DNA from 3 places in the Fictibacillus sp. b24 genome. Region 2 is predicted to be linked to each of the others. Evidence: riboswitches for the same ligand, from Rfam matches in the RefSeq annotation. Region 2 holds a riboswitch; each other region holds the start of a gene.

Region 1 (5,837 bases), 370 kb from region 2:
AAAACTTGGGTACCATAAGGTTGAGCAAACTATTAGCAACTGTGTAATTTGTAAGATATACTTTGTTTACACTTTGTTATTTAAAAGGAGGGCCAAATAAATGGCTATTGTTAATGCGTCAGATCAAACATTTAATACAGAAACGAATGAAGGTTTAGTACTTGCTGACTTTTGGGCACCATGGTGCGGACCTTGTAAAATGATTGCTCCAGTACTTGAAGAAGTAGATCAAGAAATGGAAGAAGTAAAAGTAGTAAAGCTGGACGTTGATGAAAATCAAGAAACAGCGGGTAAATATGGCGTAATGAGCATTCCTACTTTACTAGTATTCAAAGATGGTCAAGTGGTTGACCAAGTTGTAGGTTTCCAGCCTAAAGAAGCTTTAGTAGAGCTTTTAAACAAACATAAGTAAGCGATCCTCAAAAAAGCCCGAACTTCGGGCTTTTTTTTGTGGGATAGATTTCAAGTTTTTTTAAATGCGATTCAATGTAGTTTAAAAGTAGTTGATTTACGCTCCAGGCAGCTCGCTTTCCACGGGGCGTGCGGTGAGCCTCCTGCCGCTTTGCGCCATTAGGAGTCTCCACCTGTCTAGCTACAGCGGCTAGCCCCTCGAGGTCAAAAGTTAAATGGACCACAAGGCAAAGTGTGCCTAGCTAGCCCATTCACCTTTTGCTGGTCGGGGCTGAACGAGCCACTTCCGCTTTTCGGACTGACCGCTCGTCCCGTAGGAGTCTCGCCACCTTGCGCTCCAATCAACTTGCAAATGAAGAGAGAATTCAATCAAAAGTAACATTTCTTTTGAAAAGAACCATTATGAGTTGCAGCTAGGCAGGAGAAGCATAACTGATGAGTTCAGGTGATCAACCGCATACAATCAAGCATTAAAGAAAGGAAATCAACTAATATTTCTAAAAGAAAAACCATCCCTTTTGTACTATTTTCTAGGAAATATTGTCGATAAATGAATGTATATGGTAATTTAATCACGAGAGTATAATGATTTACCTCATACATGATATGATTAAAGAAAAGACTGCAATGAAGTTAAAGGGGGATGACATTGACCTCTATATCGGTAAAACAAAAATTAATGCTGCTTCCTGATCAGCCTGGATGCTACCTCATGAAAAATGAGTTCGGTAAAGTAATCTACGTAGGTAAAGCAAAGGTTTTAAAAAATCGAGTGAAATCTTACTTTTCAGGAACACATGATGGCAAAACACAAAGACTCGTCAGTGAGATCAGAGACTTTGAATATATTGTCACCTCTACTGAGATGGAAGCATTAGTTCTCGAGATGAACCTAATAAAAAAGCATGATCCTCGGTATAATGTCATGCTGAAAGATGATAAAAGCTATCCATATTTAAAAATTACTTCTGAAAAACAGCCAAGACTATTATACACAAGGAAAATAAAAAAAGATGGCGGCAAATATTTTGGACCGTTTGTAAATGCATATGCGGCCCAAGAAACGAAAAAACTGTTAGACCGTATTTTTCCACTAAGAAAATGCGACACGATGCCTAAACGAGTGTGTTTGTACTATCACATTGGTCAATGTTTAGGGCCGTGTGTTTACGATATTACAGAACAAGAAAACAAGAAGATGGTAGAAGGCATTGTGAAGTTTCTCAATGGCGGATATCAAGATGTGAAAAGCCAGTTATCTGAAAAGATGCTTGAAGCGTCTGAAGCCCTAAATTTTGAAAGAGCAAAAGAACTTCGCGATCAGATTCAGCACATAGAAGCTGTAATGGAAAAGCAGAAGATGATGACAGCAGATCTAGTGGATCGGGATGTCTTTGGCTATCACTTTGATAAAGGCTGGATGTGTGTTCAAGTCTTTTTTATCCGTCAAGGTAAAGTGATCGCTAGAGATATTTCAGTTTTTCCTTTTTACGGAGAGGCTCACGAGGATCTACTTACATTTATTGGTCAGTTTTATCTGCAAAAAAATCATCTGCTGCCTAAAGAGATTCTGCTTCCGCAAGAAGTTGACGCTGAACTCGTTTCAGAGCTTCTTCAAGTAAAAGTTCTTCAGCCAAAAAAAGGCCAGAAGAAAGAGCTAGTTGAATTAGCGACTAAAAATGCGACCCTTGCTCTTAACGAAAAATTTGCTTTGATTGAACAGGATGAAGCTAGAACAATAAAAGCAGTAGAGAACCTGGGTGAGAGAATGGGTGTAGCTCCACCATATCGAATAGAAGCGTTTGATAACTCCAATATTCATGGAACAGATCCTGTTTCGGCGATGGTGGTTTTTGTAGATGGAAAACCATATAAGAAAGATTATAGAAAATATAAGATCAAATCGGTGGAAGGTCCTGATGATTATGCTTCCATGAAAGAAGTCGTCAGAAGAAGATACACAAGAGTATTAAGGGAAGAAGGGGAATTTCCAAGTTTGATTCTTATTGATGGAGGTAAAGGTCAGATTTCAGCCGCTCAGGATGTTTTAGAAAATGAGCTCAATCTTTTTATACCTGTTGCAGGACTGTCGAAGGATGACAAACATAGAACGTCACAACTATGGATAGGTGACCCTCCAGAAATGATCCACTTGCCGCGAAACAGCCAGGAATTTTATCTTTTGCAGCGTATTCAGGATGAAGTGCATCGATTTGCAATCTCGTTTCATCGTAAAGTACGTTCTAAAAGTATGTTTGAGTCCACATTAGATAATATAGCGGGGATTGGGGATAAAAGAAAGAAGATGCTTCTTCGCCATTTTGGTTCGTTGAAAAAACTAAAGGAAGCGTCTGTCGAAGAGATACAAGAAGCTGGAGTGCCTAAACCTGTTGCTGAACTCATTACAAAAGCCTTTTTATCAAATGAGTAGTTGCAGTTAAAGAATAACTTTGTTAAAATGAATCCAACTTTATAAATAATGCCATGCTTCGAATGAAGTGATGGTAGAGGAGCAGGAACCAATAGTAGACCATCTGAAGAGAAGAAGCTCTTAAGATGATGGAGGAAAGGGGATTCTTGCCGAAGTGTAAAAGGACTTCTAGCCTTTTATGCTGGACCTGTATTGAATAAATACAGAGCTGTCACACAAGTCCCCCCAGGATTTGTGTGGAGGACTATCTCACTAGGGGAAACAAACTTGGCTTGCTGCGGATAATAGCAACAATAAGGTTTTTTCCTTATTGTTGCTTTTTTTGTTTTTACTTTCAGAATAATATAACTTTTCCCGCATGATCGATTATCTGCTGGTGAAAGTTATTGTTGAGAGTATTAGTGCAACTAAGTAGACGTGAATAGATTGAACGTCAACAAAGTTTTCTATTAAAAGAGATAGATTATTACAACAAGAAGGGAATTAGAGAATCATGGGGAGAATCGTACAAAAATTTGGCGGTACAAGTGTTGGTTCAGTTGAGCGGATACAAAATGTTGCAAAACGGATCATCCATGAAGTTGATGGCGGGAATGAAGTCGTTGTTGTCGTATCTGCAATGGGTAAAACAACAGATGAGCTTGTAAGACTGGCTGGAGAAATCAATCGTAATCCTTCCAAGCGTGAAATGGATATGCTTCTTACTACAGGAGAACAAGTTACGATTGCACTATTAACGATGGCTCTTCATCATGAAGGATACAAAGCTCAATCCTTAACAGGCTGGCAAGCTGGGATTCAAACAGAAAATGCTTTTTCGAATGCTAGGATACTAGACATAGATTCCGAAAGAATAAACGGTTTGCTAAAGGAAGGAAACATTGTTGTTGTAGCTGGTTTCCAAGGGCTGATCTCTGAGACAAAAGATATAGCTACTCTTGGAAGAGGCGGATCGGACACTACAGCCGTTGCATTAGCAGCAGCATTGAAAGCTGACCGATGTGATATCTATACAGATGTTACTGGCGTTTATACGACCGATCCTCGAGTAGTAAAATCAGCAAGAAAAATACCTTCTATCTCTTATGATGAGATGCTGGAAATGGCGAACCTTGGAGCAGGAGTTCTGCACCCTAGAGCAGTAGAGTTCGCGAAAAACTATTCCATTTCGTTAGAAGTTAGATCGAGTATGAGTGAAGAACGCGGAACGTTAGTAGAGGAGGAAGCATCAATGGAACAAAACTTAATGGTAAGAGGTTTGGCATTTGAAGGGAATATAACGAAAATCACAGTTTCAGCGATTCCTAATGAGATCCATGCATTAGCGGAACTGTTTACAATACTTGCTTCAAACGGAATTAATGTAGATATTATCATTCAAAATGTATTAAATGAAGAAAAAACAAATATTTCATTTTCGATAGAATCGAGCTCTTTATCAGAAACACAGGAAGTACTTGCTGCTCATCAAGAACAATTAGGATTTGAATCCATTAGTTATGAAGGGGAGCTTGCTAAAGTTTCTATTGTAGGATCAGGAATGATTTCTAATCCTGGTGTAGCTGCTAAAATGTTTAAAGCTTTGTCAGATAAAGATATTATGATTAAGATGGTAAGCACATCAGAAATTAAGGTTTCAACCGTTGTTAAACAACAAGATATGATTAAGTCTATTGAAACGCTGCATGATATATTTGAATTGGATGCACGTGTTCCAGTACAGAACACGTAATGAAAACATTTAAAAAGCCGGCTTATGCCGGCTTTTGTGTTATTCGATCGTATCTTTTTTATCCCATTGAACGGTGATGGAAACTTTGTTCCGTTTAACAGATTCTAATGCTTCGGTCGTACATTTTTTTTGCAGCTGGACTTGTTCTGCCAGAAAACCTGCTTCTAAGCTAAACGTTTGGTGATTGAAATTCTCGATTCGCTGCTCAATGAGAACAGAGTGTAAGGAGAACAGCATCTCTGTTTTTGATGCTTCAATCATTTCAAGATTACCCCAGCCTGCTTCAATAAAAAATGCATGTACTTCTTCCATCGTATGTAAAGGATATTTTCTGGCTAAGTGTCTTCCTGCCCAATATAGAATATTTCGTTCTTGTTTACCGAGAAGTTCAGGCAACAAATCGCTTCGAAGGATCTCATACCCAAAAGCTGAAACAGAAAGCTGTTCTACAGGGGTGTTATCATCCTTTGTTTTTTGTTTAAACATTCTGCATCCCTTCTTTCTATTTTCATTATAACGGGAATGCTGTTTAAACTCTAGAGCAACTATCGGTATTTGTCGAAAATCTTAGCAGGAAAAAACGTTGATTTATCAATAAAATTTACGCATTAAGTTGTTAGCGTTTTCTTGACGGTGTCAAACGATGGGAGTAAAATGGACATGTTGCTAGTTAATTAAACTAATTGTTTAACACTCATCCTCTAAAAGAGGAAACTTAAAACGCTTACATGTGGAGAGGAACAAAGATTAGCAGCCAGAGAGAGGCTAAATTTGAAGGGGGCAAGAAAATGGCTGGCAGTAGAGATTTTATTAACAGAAGAATTCATTCATTATTAGGAGTAATTCCGATCGGGCTTTTTCTCGTTCAGCATTTAGTTGTAAACCATTTTGCAACAAGGGATGCTGAAGCATTTAACAAAGCGGCGCACTTTATGGAAAGTTTACCGTTTCGTATTTTCCTAGAAACGTTTGTTATCTATTTACCACTTTTGTTTCATGCAGTGTTTGGACTTTACATTACGTTCCAAGCAAAAAATAACGTTACCCGTTATGGCTATTTCCGAAATGCGATGTTCCTTGTTCAGCGTGTAACAGGTGTGATCACATTGATTTTTATCGCTTGGCACGTTTGGGAAACACGCGTACAAGCTGCATTGGGACAAGAAGTAAACTTCAATATGATGGCAGATATATTAAGTTCTCCATTCATGGTTGCCTTCTATCTTGTAGGTGTTTTATCTGCGGTATTCCATTTTGCTAACG
Region 2 (5,837 bases):
GTCCTTTTGCAGATAATGTCTGTAAAGGCTTTTCTGTTTTTACACCTCTTACTTCTTCAATCTCAGACCTCGTAATCGGCTGTTTATAAGCAATGATTGCAAGTGTTTCAAGAGCAGCCTGTGAAAGTGTTGAATGTCCTGGTGTTTCGACAAGCCTTTCATAATAGACAGCATGATCCGGCTTTGTTACAAATTGAAGAGATCCCGCATATTCCACAATAGACATCCCTCTGTCTGATGACGAATAACTCTCCTTCAATTCTTCAATGATGGGATCCAAATCTTTGCTATCAATCTCCAGTACTTGAGCGATCTGTTTTCTATCAATTCCTTCGTCTCCACTGACAAAAAGCAAACCCTCGACAACTGCTTTTATTTCATTTCGTTCCAAATCGTATTACTCCTCTAACATCGTTATATATATTTCACTAAAATGATCTTGCTGTTCACAATTGATGGTTTTCACCTTCATTAGTTCTAAAATCGCAAGAAACGTAACAACCACGTGCTCTTTTGTACTTTTATCAAACAGCTCTGTAAACTTTTTTCGTCCTCCTACTGAAACAAGTGAACTTTTTATTTGTTCCATCCTTGTTTCGATAGGAATCTCTTGACGTTCAATCGTCGTTTGTCTCGGAGCACGGGTAACCTTCTCTTGAAAGACTTTTTGCATCGCCTGCAGCATATCATAAAGGGTTACATTCGTGACTTGTTTGGCAGTTTCTTCTTTTTCAAACTGACTCAAATCAAGCGGCTGTCTCGTATAGACTAAACTTCTTGCGGATTCTCTTTCTTTTAGCTCATCTGCAGCATGTTTATACTTTCTATACTCTACTAGCCTTCTAACAAGCTCATCTCTCGGATCTTCTTCCATCTCAAGTTCCATCTGGTTTTCAAACAGTTCTTCCTCATGCTTTGGCAGCAGCATCTTACTCTTAATCGCTAGCAGTGTAGCTGCCATCACTAAAAATTCACTTGCCACATCCAGTTTTAGTTCTTTCATCGTATGTATATATTGAAGGTATTGCTCAGTGATAATGGCTACTGGAATATCATAAATATCCACTTCGTAGGTTTGTATTAAATGAAGCAATAAATCAAGCGGACCTTCAAATCCATCAAGCTTCACACTATATTGCATAACATTTCCCCAGTTTTATCAGCGTTTTTGTATTATAAAATTATATCATATTTTGTTCGTGTCGCGGTTTGTTTTTATTCACACGGTGCATGTGGTAAACTTAAAATCGAGCTTATTAAGGGGTGTGGACGACTGTGATTTACCCAAAACCATGGATTGAATACTTAATACATTTTCATAGAGAACAAGATTATTTTGAATGCCATGAGGTTCTTGAGGAACATTGGAAAGCAGAAGGAATGAAAGGTGATCTGTGGCCGGGACTCATCCAACTTGCTGTCGCACTCTATCATCAGCGGCGAGGTAACATGAACGGCGCAAAAAAAATGATTACGAGCGGTTTACGAAAACTTGAAAAAGAAGAATCAGCTATAAAGGAACTTGGGATACAAACACAGCCCTTGTTTGAACTGATTAGGGAGAGAAAACAAAAAATTGAGCAACAGAAACCCTTTGAGCCGATATCTCTGCCCCTGACAACGGAATTATTACAAAAATGCTTATTTGAAGCAAATGCAACAGATGAAGATTGGTACTCACAAGCCATGACTGATGACAGCATCGTTCATAAGCACTCTTTAAGAGATCGAACCTCTGTTATTGATGAACGAAATAAACAAAAACTGAAGAAAAACAGAATTTTATAAAGGTTGACTCACACTATTTGTTGATTTGAGCTTTCATTCAGCCAATTTCATAATTAATTTGACGAGTTCATTGATTATTTTGACGAGTTTAATGATTAATTTGACTAATTTTAATCATATATTGACGAGTCGACATAAATATAAAAAAGCTCCGGATTATTTCCGGAGCTTTCTTCATTTTAGAAAATTATTCTTCCCAAACTTTAACTTCTTTCATTACATCGCCTTGTTTAATGCGAAGTACTGTTTCCATGCCTTCGGTAACTTGTCCGAAAACTGTGTGAACACCGTTCAAGTGCGGCTGTGGCTCATGTACGATAAAGAATTGGCTTCCGCCTGTATCACGGCCAGCATGTGCCATTGATAGAGAACCAGCTACGTGCTTATGCGGGTTTCCTTCTGTTTCACAAGGGATTGAATAACCAGGGCCTCCAGCTCCAGTTCCCGTAGGGTCTCCACCTTGAGCTACGAAACCAGGGATAACACGGTGGAAAGTTACACCGTTATAAAACCCTTCGTTTGCAAGTTTTTCAAAGTTTTCTACTGTTCCAGGTGCTTCTTCTTGGAACAAATCAAAAAGTATTTTTTCGCCATTTTCAAATTCAATCGAACCTTTTTTCATAAAAAACAGGCCTCCTTCAACTTCATTACAACTACCATTGTACGGTTAAATGACTGCTCCGTAAACTAATTTACACAAAAACATTTGTTTTTAATGGGACATCATTCTTAATGAGGTCTTCATATGTTTCCCGTTTCACTACAAGTTGTTCCTCGCCGTTCTCAACAAACACAACGGCAGGTCGTTGAATGCGGTTATAATTGCTCGCCATGCTGTATCCATATGCTCCGGTACATGATACTGCTAAATAATCGTTATCCGTTACTTTCGGCAGCTCGATATCCCAGATCAGCATATCTCCGCTCTCACAGCATTTCCCTGCGATGGATACGGTTTGTGCAGGCTTTTCGTTCATTTTGTTTGCAACATAAGCTTCATATTTTGCCTGATAGAGTGCAGGGCGAATGTTATCGGTCATTCCGCCGTCAACAGAAACATAATGTCTAACACCTTCAATCTCTTTTTGCGATCCGATCGAATAGATCGTTGTTCCTGCGTCACCTACAAGCGACCGGCCCGGTTCAATCCACAACTCAGGTAAACCTCTTCCTTCAAAACGGTTCATCTGTTTGCTCACTTCTTCAATCATAGCCGTGACATACTGTTCTGGTGCAAGCGGTGTGTCTTCAGAAGTATATTGAATACCAAAACCTCCACCAAGGTTAACGACTTCTGGAAAATAGTTGAAGCTCTCTTCCCATTTCTTAAAGTGCCCAAATAACTTCTCGATCGCTAAAGTAAAACCATCTGTTTCAAAGATTTGAGAACCGATATGACAATGAACCCCTAATACTTGAAAACCTTCATAATCAAGAACTTCCTGCAGCGCCTTATCAGCTTGGCCGTTCCCTAAATCAAAACCAAATTTAGAATCCTCCTGGCCTGTAATGATGTAATCATGTGTATGTGCTTCAATGCCTGGAGTGAGCCGCAATAAAACATTCACTTTTTTATTGAGTTTGCTGCTTAACATTTTTAGTAATGAGATCTCAAAAAAGTTGTCAACTACAATACATCCTACTCCAGCATTAAGTGCAAACTCTAACTCTTCATAGCTTTTATTGTTTCCATGAAAATGAATTCGTTCTGCGGGAAACTCTGCTTGAAGGGCAGTGTAAAGCTCTCCGCCTGAAACTACATCGAGACTTAATCCTTCTTGTTCGATCAGCTGAAACATGGCGATGGAGGAGAACGCTTTAGAGGCGTACGCGACTTGGTAGCCCACACCTTTTTCTTCGAATGCTCTCTTAAAACCTCTTGCTCTATTCTTTATCAAAGATACATCGTACAGATAAAGTGGTGTTCCGTATTTTTTTGCAAGTTCAACCGTATCTGTACCACCTATCCATAAATGATGATTTTGTCCGATCTGTGCTGTACCGTGTAAATTCACAAAAAATCCCCTCTCGTTGTTGATAGAGAATTCAATCCCGACAAATACAAAAGACAGCCGCAACTAAGGCAGGCTGTCATAACCGTACCCTCATGTCGGAATAGCTCTCCACTACTGCTGTAGTGACAGTCCGTTGCTTCTTCAGCAGCGGCCCAGCATAAAAAGAGATGGAGCTCTTTTTACACTTCGGCAAATTGACCTTTCAACATATTTCATCGTCATCCACAAACTCCATATGCTACTCATTCGTTTTGCGCCTCTACCTCATATGAGGCATATATAATTAGTTATGAATTTAACACAATTTTCAACAATCAGCAAGGGACAGATTAATTAGTTGGCTGTTTTTTTGTGTTTTGCGGATGCACGATGCTCGGTCGCACTTTAGAGAGCGGAACGGCTATCCGAACGACAATCTGCAGAAACGCTTTCGGATTAAACGGTAAGAGCGGCCATAAGTATGGTGTGTTCAAGTTCTTAATGGTTGCCATGTATAAAATCATAATCGTAAACCCGATTATAAACCCCGGGACTTTAAAGAGCATCACCATTGCAATTAAGAAGAGCCGCAGCACTTTATTGGCGATACTGAGCTCGTAGCTTGGAGTTGAAAACGATCCGATCGCAGCAATTGCTACATACAAGATAACTTCTGGAACGAACAAGCCAACGTCAATCGCAATCTGGCCGATCAATACTGCTGCGATCAGACCCATAGCAGTCGAAAGGGCACTAGGTGTATGAATGGCGGCAAGCCTCAAGATATCAATCCCAATTTCCGCAAAGATGATCTGTAAAAATAATGGGATGTTGGTTGTTTTATTTGGTCCAATAAAATCAATAAAAGGCGGCAGCAGCTCTTTTTCCATTGAAAACAAGAGCCACATCGGAACTAAAAAGACAGAAGCGAGCATCCCAGTAAAACGTGTCCATCTTAAAAAAGCACCGATAAATGGAGTTTGCCTAAACTCTTCTGCATGCTGCACATGATGAAAGAGTGTCGTAGGGGTAATAATAACGCTCGGTGATGTATCCGTGATAATCAATACATGCCCTTCCATTAAATGCTGAGCTGCAACGTCAGGCCGCTCTGTATACCGGACTAAGGGAAACGGATTCCAGCCTTGTTTAACAATAAATTCTTCGATCGTTTTATCCGCCATCGGTATCCCGTCGATCTCTATAGAGCTGATTTCTTTTCTTATCAGATCAACGAGCCCTGGATCTGCAACGTCCTGTATATAAGAAAGACATACATCGGTTTTAGACCTTTCTCCAACTTGCATAATTTCGTGTCTTAAACGCTCATCTCGAATACGTCTTCTTGTAAGAGCAGTGTTGATGATAATGTTCTCCGTATATCCGTCGCGAGCACCTCTTACAACTTTCTCGATATCCGGTTCTTCAGGAGACCTACCCGGGTAGCTCCTTACGTCAACAACAAAGGCTTCTTCCTCACCGTCAACAAAGATAACGATTAATCCCGACAGCATCCTGTCTACGGCTTCATCTAATGATTTTGTTAGCTCCACTTGCTGGTGAGCCAAATGATTATGTACAAGGTCTTTTACTTTGCCTGGTGACCTATGACCATGATCCATATCCATAAGCTCACGATAGATCATAATGATGAACTCACTGTCACAAAGACCTGTACAATAATAAAGCTGCAGTTCTTTTTTTAGAACAAAAATCTTTCTGACCCCAACATCGAAACTTACGCCGATGCCAAGACGTTCTTTTAAGAACTTTTCTGTGTCATGAATATTCTTACTGATCGGAGTCTTATTTTTGGCGTTTCCCACTTGATTCGCTCCTTTCTAAAATGAGTTTAATGGCTTTAACTGTAATCGGAGCCCCTTTTTCCACAGCATCGAAGCCTGACATTTTACCAATGTCTCCGATTCCAACCACAAAGGGAAGATTTAGTTCATCGAGTATATACACGGTATCGCCATTAATTCTTCCAGTTTCTAAATCTGGCAGCCCGCTCTTATCAATGCCAAACTCTGTGAGTTCACCATATCTGTCCAT
Region 3 (5,837 bases), 670 kb from region 2:
GGAGATAATCGTCCAAGCAAAAAGTAAGATCGTTACAGCACCAATCATGGATTGAACACCGCGTCCAAGTCCTTTTCCTAGTGAAGCAGCTCCCATTTTTTTAGGCAGAAAGAACAGAATCGCTGCCGCCAATCCAATTAAACCACCATATAATAATGATTTAGGTACATCTGTATTTTCAAAGATAGATAAAAGAGTGACAGCCGTTGGTTCTTCAAGGCCTTTAACATTTTGAATACCCGTGTAGATCATAAATCCAACTGTTGAAACAATTAAAAGAACGATCGGCCAAACAAGATCTCCAACTTTTCCTTTATCGCTTTCTTCAAGTTTGATTCCTTCACCAATAGCTGCTTTTTTCTCAGGATCAATAACTTCACCTGTTGCAAAAGCATGTTCTTCATGTTTTCTCATCGGTCCAAAATCAAGTTGAAAATAAGCAACCGCAAACACAAGAATAAGTGCAAAAACTGCATAAAAATTCATAGGGATCATTTGTATAAAAGCACTGAACGCAGACATGTTTGTGATCTCATGTGTAGCAAAAATCGTACCGATAATCCCGATAATGTAAGCTCCCCAACTAGACACTGGCGAGATTACACATACAGGAGCAGCAGTAGAATCTAAATAATAAGCGAGTTTCGCCCTTGAAATACGGTGGCGATCTGTAATCGGTCTGCTTACATTTCCTACAGCAAGTGAATTAAAGTAATCATCAATAAAAATAACTAGTCCAAAAACAACCGTTAAAAGCTGTGCACCTCTTCTTGTTTTCACTCTGGAAATTGCCCATTCACCAAAAGCTCGGCTTCCCCCAGCTAAAGAGATAATGCTCGTCATCATTCCTAAGATCAATAGAAACAGCAGGATATATACATTCCATTCATTTAATGCTCCGTCAGACACGAAATGCCCTTTTACAATCGTTCCAATTTCCTTTAATGTAGCACCAATATTAAAATCGTGAAGCAATAGTGCTCCCGCTACAATTCCAGCCCCTAAAGAGATCAATACTCTTCGTGTTAAAACAACCATTAAAATGGCCAAAACGGGCGGTATTAATGAATAAATCGAATTCTCAAATTCCATGATGTTCCTCCTTCTTTTCATTAGCCATCGATTTTTGAGGAGTGTTTACAGGACGTTGAGGAAAAAAAGACAAAATAAAAAGCGATTAATAGACAAGGAAATAACCCGCTATCAATCACTTAAGTAATTTATGGTTTTCCTCATCGATCAGTAGTCCTCCACTGCTTTTAATTCCCAAGCAGTGACAGTTTTACACTTTTTCAGTGTAAACCCAGCAAAAGTGAACAGACGGTTTACATTTTGCTTCGGCGGAAGTTCCTTTTCTTTTTCTTCACAGACGTCACTCTCTGAAAAAGTACTTATAAAATCCGCTCCTCTACCCCATCGGTGATAGGCTTAAAGACATATAAAATTTTAAATTCAATTCTCATTATAACAAAGTTGTATAAATGGTCAACCCAAATGAATACTGTTAAATTCAGGAATATCCTACTCTGCCGCTTCCTCATCACCCGATTCTTCTGACGAGCTCTCCTCCGGGATATCCAGCTCATTATCGTCTTTAGGCTTTTCCTTTAAATCAGGAGTGATCGGAACAGTAGGCTGAATCGGATCTCCGGACTGGTTGTAGTAAACAGGTACCTCTCCTTTTATGAATTGAGCCGTAATCTTAATCGGTCTTTTTACTACCGTTGTTTCCGTTGCAAAAGGAATAACAATCCTCGTTTTGACAGTTACCACAATATCAATATTAATCCATGTATTATTGATACCGGAATTCTCGATTTTTTCTTCAATATCCGTGTTTGCTTCACCAATGAGCATGAATTTTATTGGAATTTTAGGACCTAAGTTTGCAAGTAAGGAGTTTCTCGTTGCTTGCCCTAGCGGAATTTCCATAATGACACCTGGTTCATTTTTATATGCTGTTATCCCTAATTCTTCGTTGCTTATTACTTCATGTGCTTTACCTTCTTCAATTTCCTTGAGGTATTTTTGAACCACTTTCTGTGATTGATTGGCAACCCTGTTAACTACGCTCTGATTAATGCCTGCAAACACGACATTTCCTTCCGTATCGGTCTTATATTCAATAATATCATCCATCTCTGAAGGACCTAATATTTCATTATCAATTGCTTCACTTATCGCTAGTGCTGCTATTTCTTCCGTCTTCTTTTGAGCGATGAGCATAAGCGTAGGTTCAATGCCTCTGTTCACAAGCCAAAGTCCTTGTATGGTTATAAAAGTAAAAAGAATAAATGAGATCAGCAGTACAAACCGGAATGGAAGCGGCCCTTTTCGGAGTTTCATTTTTCGACGTTTAAGCAAAAGGTAACCCCCCTTTATCTACATATACATATGTATGCAGACAAGAGGGGGGCTCATTCAAACTTTATGGTTTAATTTTTTTCGAACACAACGAAGTCATGTGCATATTTGTTTTTTTCATCAAGAATTCCTGGCTTACGTGAGACTTCACGCCACTCATCTCGATTGATTTCTGGAAAGTAAGTATCCGCATCAAAGGTATGGTGAATTTCAGTCACATATAGGCGATCAGCTACAGGCATAAACAATTTAAAAATCTCCGTTCCACCGATTACACACAATTCTTCGGCATCTTTCTTCAATACATCGTCTACAGAATGTACAATCGTTGTTCCTTCAGCTTGATAATTGTCATCTCTCGTTACCACTATATTTTCGCGGCCAGGTAAAGGCTTGCCGATGGATTCGTACGTTTTACGACCCATGACGATTGGTTTCCCCATCGTTACATTTTTAAAATGCTTAAGGTCGTTCGGCAGATACCACGGAAGATCATTGTCTTTCCCAATGGCCCGATTCTCATCCATTGCAACGACAAAAGAAATCATACGCTCACCACGCCTTTGATATGAGGATGTGCTTCATAGTCAACCAGTTCAAAGTCATCGTAAGTAAAATCAAAAATGTTCGTCACATTGGGGTTCAACTTCATTTTAGGAAGCGGCTTCGGCTCACGAGTCAACTGCAGTTCTACTTGTTCGAGATGGTTGGAGTAAATATGTGCATCACCAACCGTATGAACGAACTCGCCTGGCTTAAGACCCGTTACTTGGGCTACCATCATTGTAAGTAGTGCATAAGACGCGATATTAAACGGCACACCTAGGAAGCTGTCAGCTGAGCGCTGATAGAGCTGACAAGATAGCTTGCCATCAGCTACATAAAACTGAAATAGCAAGTGACAAGGCGGGAGCGCCATATTCGGTACATCAGAAGGATTCCATGCAGACACAATCAAGCGTCTTGAATCAGGATTCTTCTTAATGTCTTCAATAACGTTTGAGATTTGGTCGATGGTCTCACCGTTTGGAGCAGCCCATGAACGCCACTGGTGACCGTAAACTGGACCAAGATTTCCGTCCTCATCTGCCCACTCATCCCAAATCCGAACACCGTTTTCTTTTAAATAAGCGATATTTGTATCACCTTTTAAGAACCAAAGCAATTCATGAATGATGGATTTCAAATGAAGTTTCTTTGTTGTAACAAGCGGAAAACCTTCCTCTAAATCAAATCTCATCTGACGGCCAAATACAGATACCGTGCCAGTGGCTGTCCGATCTTCTTTTTTCGTACCGTTATGTAAGATATCTTGAAGAAAATCCAAGTATTGTTTCATCCCTCATCGCCTCCTCGATTTCTTTGACTCTTTTATATAAGATTGTTGCTTTCAAACCTCATTTTTATCTTCTATGACCGTTGATTGGAGAGCAAGGTGGGAGACTCCTGCGGGACAAGCGGTCAGGTGAGACACTTAAAAGTGAAACGTACGAATGTGGCTCACCGCCTGCCCCGCGGAAAGCGAGCACCTGGAACGGAAATCAACCACTACCAAAAAAGGAACAAAGGTTTACGAAAAGAGTCTTTTTCTTTTAATCGTATCATATCCGACTCCCTTTTTGTTCATGAAAAATCCATAAAAATAGCGTCAACACCTAACACTTTTTCCCTGATCTATACATAAAAATAATAATGAAGAAAGGAGTGGAAGCATGTTAGAGATGAACCCGATCTTAATAGAAGGACATCCATTTACCGCTGTCACCCTTCGTTTGCCAAAAACAAATTTTATGGCTGTGTTTAACGATAATGGATATATCATGTGTGGAGCACTAGATGTAGCTTTGTTAAATGAAAAATTAGCGGACCGTAAAATTATTGCAGGGCGCGCTGTAGGCGTTAGAACGATCGAACAGCTGCTGGATGCACCTTTAGAATCAATTACACTTGAAGCAAGGGAAAAAGGTATTGAAGTTGGTATGCAAGGGCGAAAAGCACTTTTAAAGATGCTTTAATGATAAAAAACTGCGCTATAAGACGCGCAGTTTTCTTTATATCTTAAAACGATCTCTTGTGATCTTTAATGATATTAGATTAATACATAACACGAGGGTAAGAAACTGGATACGTTTCGAATTGTTCGTAAATATGTAAACGAAAAGCAAGTAAACGCCACTGACGACAAAGGCAACCTGTAAGCAGTACATCATCTGAATCAATTTTTTATAATCCAAAGTGATCCCCACTTTCTTTATCCAGCTTAACTGATTTAATTCACCCTATTAGTATATCAGTCCATTTAAAAAATTGAATCGTTTACCATCTTTTGAAAACAATTTGTAATATTAGGAAAAGGTTAAAACAAGTCCAATTGTCTTGGCGCTAGAAAATCATAATGAATATCCAATAAATCGATCATCTGTTTTGCATTGTCAGCAGCATCTCCACCTGAGTTATTGTTAAATAGGATGGTAAGATTCTTTGTCTCTGATGCAAGCTTCTGAATCCGTTCTTTCCATTCATTTAGTTCGGCATCATTATATCGATAAAGATATCGGACTTCTCTCCAATTCGGCTGACCTTGATTGTTCCATCCATATACGTTTCTGCCGTGCATACGTACGAGTGTTTTTTCTTGTGTTGCATGCAAAACAATAGGTATAGAGCCTGTCCCGGCTTGGGGTTCGTCGCAAACCGTATGAATCCATCCTTCTTCTTTTATAAAACTCACCGTTTTCTCTGTCATTTCCTCGCTAAACCATGTTTGATTCCGAAACTCTAAAGCGACGGGGATGTTTCCCATCATTTCTTTCGCATACCGAAGCATCTGAACATTTTCCTTCTTACAATCAAACCATGGGGGATATTGAAAAAGCACCATCTCAAGCTTCCCTGACGAGATGACAGGCTGAATGGACAAGACGAAAGCTTCAAACATTTCTTTAACTGATTCAAAAGGTAATTTGCCTCTCGAATGACCTGTCATGCCTTGATAGGCTTTAACAACGAAGGAAAAGTCCTTCGGAGTGGCTGTAACCCACTTTTCATAGTTCTTTACAGGCTGAACCGCATAAAAGGAAGAATCGACCTCAACAACAGGAAAATGGCCGCTGTAGACAGCAAGCTTATCTCTTGCAGGGGTACCATCTGGATATAGAGAATCGTGATCTCCCCAACCTGTAACACCGATCTTAATCATTTCTTGAAGTCACCTGCCTATACGTGATTACAATCTATTTAATCCTTTTGATTGGACAAAGTCATTCATGTACGTTCGCTTTGGAGTCGCCATAGAAGCGGTGATTTGAGTAACCCACCCTTCTGTACGTTTTCCGTCCGTTCGCTCCGTATAGTACTCTGATGTTTCCTTTTCATATTTTGTTAACAAGTTTTTCGTCTCTTCTTTACTTTGATAGCTGTCTTTATGAAAAACAGCTGGAAGTGGCAACCGAGGCTTTTTCCCAGGCTCTGCG

Evidence for each region. Region 2 has a riboswitch for lysine ahead of lysA (diaminopimelate decarboxylase). Riboswitches for the same ligand answer to the same signal wherever they lie in the genome.
Region 1: it holds a riboswitch for lysine, as region 2 does, so the genes downstream of both, QUF49_RS06555 (aspartate kinase) here and lysA (diaminopimelate decarboxylase) in region 2, are expected to answer to the same signal.
Region 3: it holds a riboswitch for lysine, as region 2 does, so the genes downstream of both, QUF49_RS04955 (Na+/H+ antiporter NhaC family protein) here and lysA (diaminopimelate decarboxylase) in region 2, are expected to answer to the same signal.

What each region holds. Positions count from the first base shown of each region.
Region 1 covers NZ_JAUCES010000005.1:1,292,575-1,298,411, forward strand. Annotated here, with positions in the region: gene trxA (thioredoxin) at 101-412, shown strand; gene QUF49_RS06545 (hypothetical protein) at 650-793, opposite strand; gene uvrC (excinuclease ABC subunit UvrC) at 1,055-2,842, shown strand; lysine riboswitch at 2,909-3,097, shown strand; gene QUF49_RS06555 (aspartate kinase) at 3,336-4,574, shown strand; gene QUF49_RS06560 (YslB family protein) at 4,614-5,060, opposite strand; gene QUF49_RS06565 (succinate dehydrogenase cytochrome b558 subunit) at 5,363-5,837, shown strand, end outside.
Region 2 covers NZ_JAUCES010000005.1:1,663,382-1,669,218, reverse strand. Annotated here, with positions in the region: gene scpB (SMC-Scp complex subunit ScpB) at 1-391, opposite strand, end outside; gene QUF49_RS08605 (segregation/condensation protein A) at 398-1,141, opposite strand; gene QUF49_RS08600 (DUF309 domain-containing protein) at 1,276-1,788, shown strand; gene QUF49_RS08595 (peptidylprolyl isomerase) at 1,976-2,410, opposite strand; gene lysA (diaminopimelate decarboxylase) at 2,481-3,803, opposite strand; lysine riboswitch at 3,897-4,073, opposite strand; gene QUF49_RS08585 (spore germination protein) at 4,133-5,608, opposite strand; gene QUF49_RS08580 (stage V sporulation protein AE) at 5,589-5,837, opposite strand, start outside.
Region 3 covers NZ_JAUCES010000005.1:988,831-994,667, reverse strand. Annotated here, with positions in the region: gene QUF49_RS04955 (Na+/H+ antiporter NhaC family protein) at 1-1,092, opposite strand, end outside; lysine riboswitch at 1,236-1,419, opposite strand; gene yunB (sporulation protein YunB) at 1,522-2,364, opposite strand; gene QUF49_RS04945 (dihydrofolate reductase) at 2,436-2,912, opposite strand; gene QUF49_RS04940 (thymidylate synthase) at 2,909-3,703, opposite strand; gene QUF49_RS04935 (hypothetical protein) at 3,800-4,048, shown strand; gene QUF49_RS04930 (YunC family protein) at 4,077-4,379, shown strand; gene QUF49_RS04925 (DUF72 domain-containing protein) at 4,721-5,563, opposite strand; gene nfsA (oxygen-insensitive NADPH nitroreductase) at 5,591-5,837, opposite strand, start outside.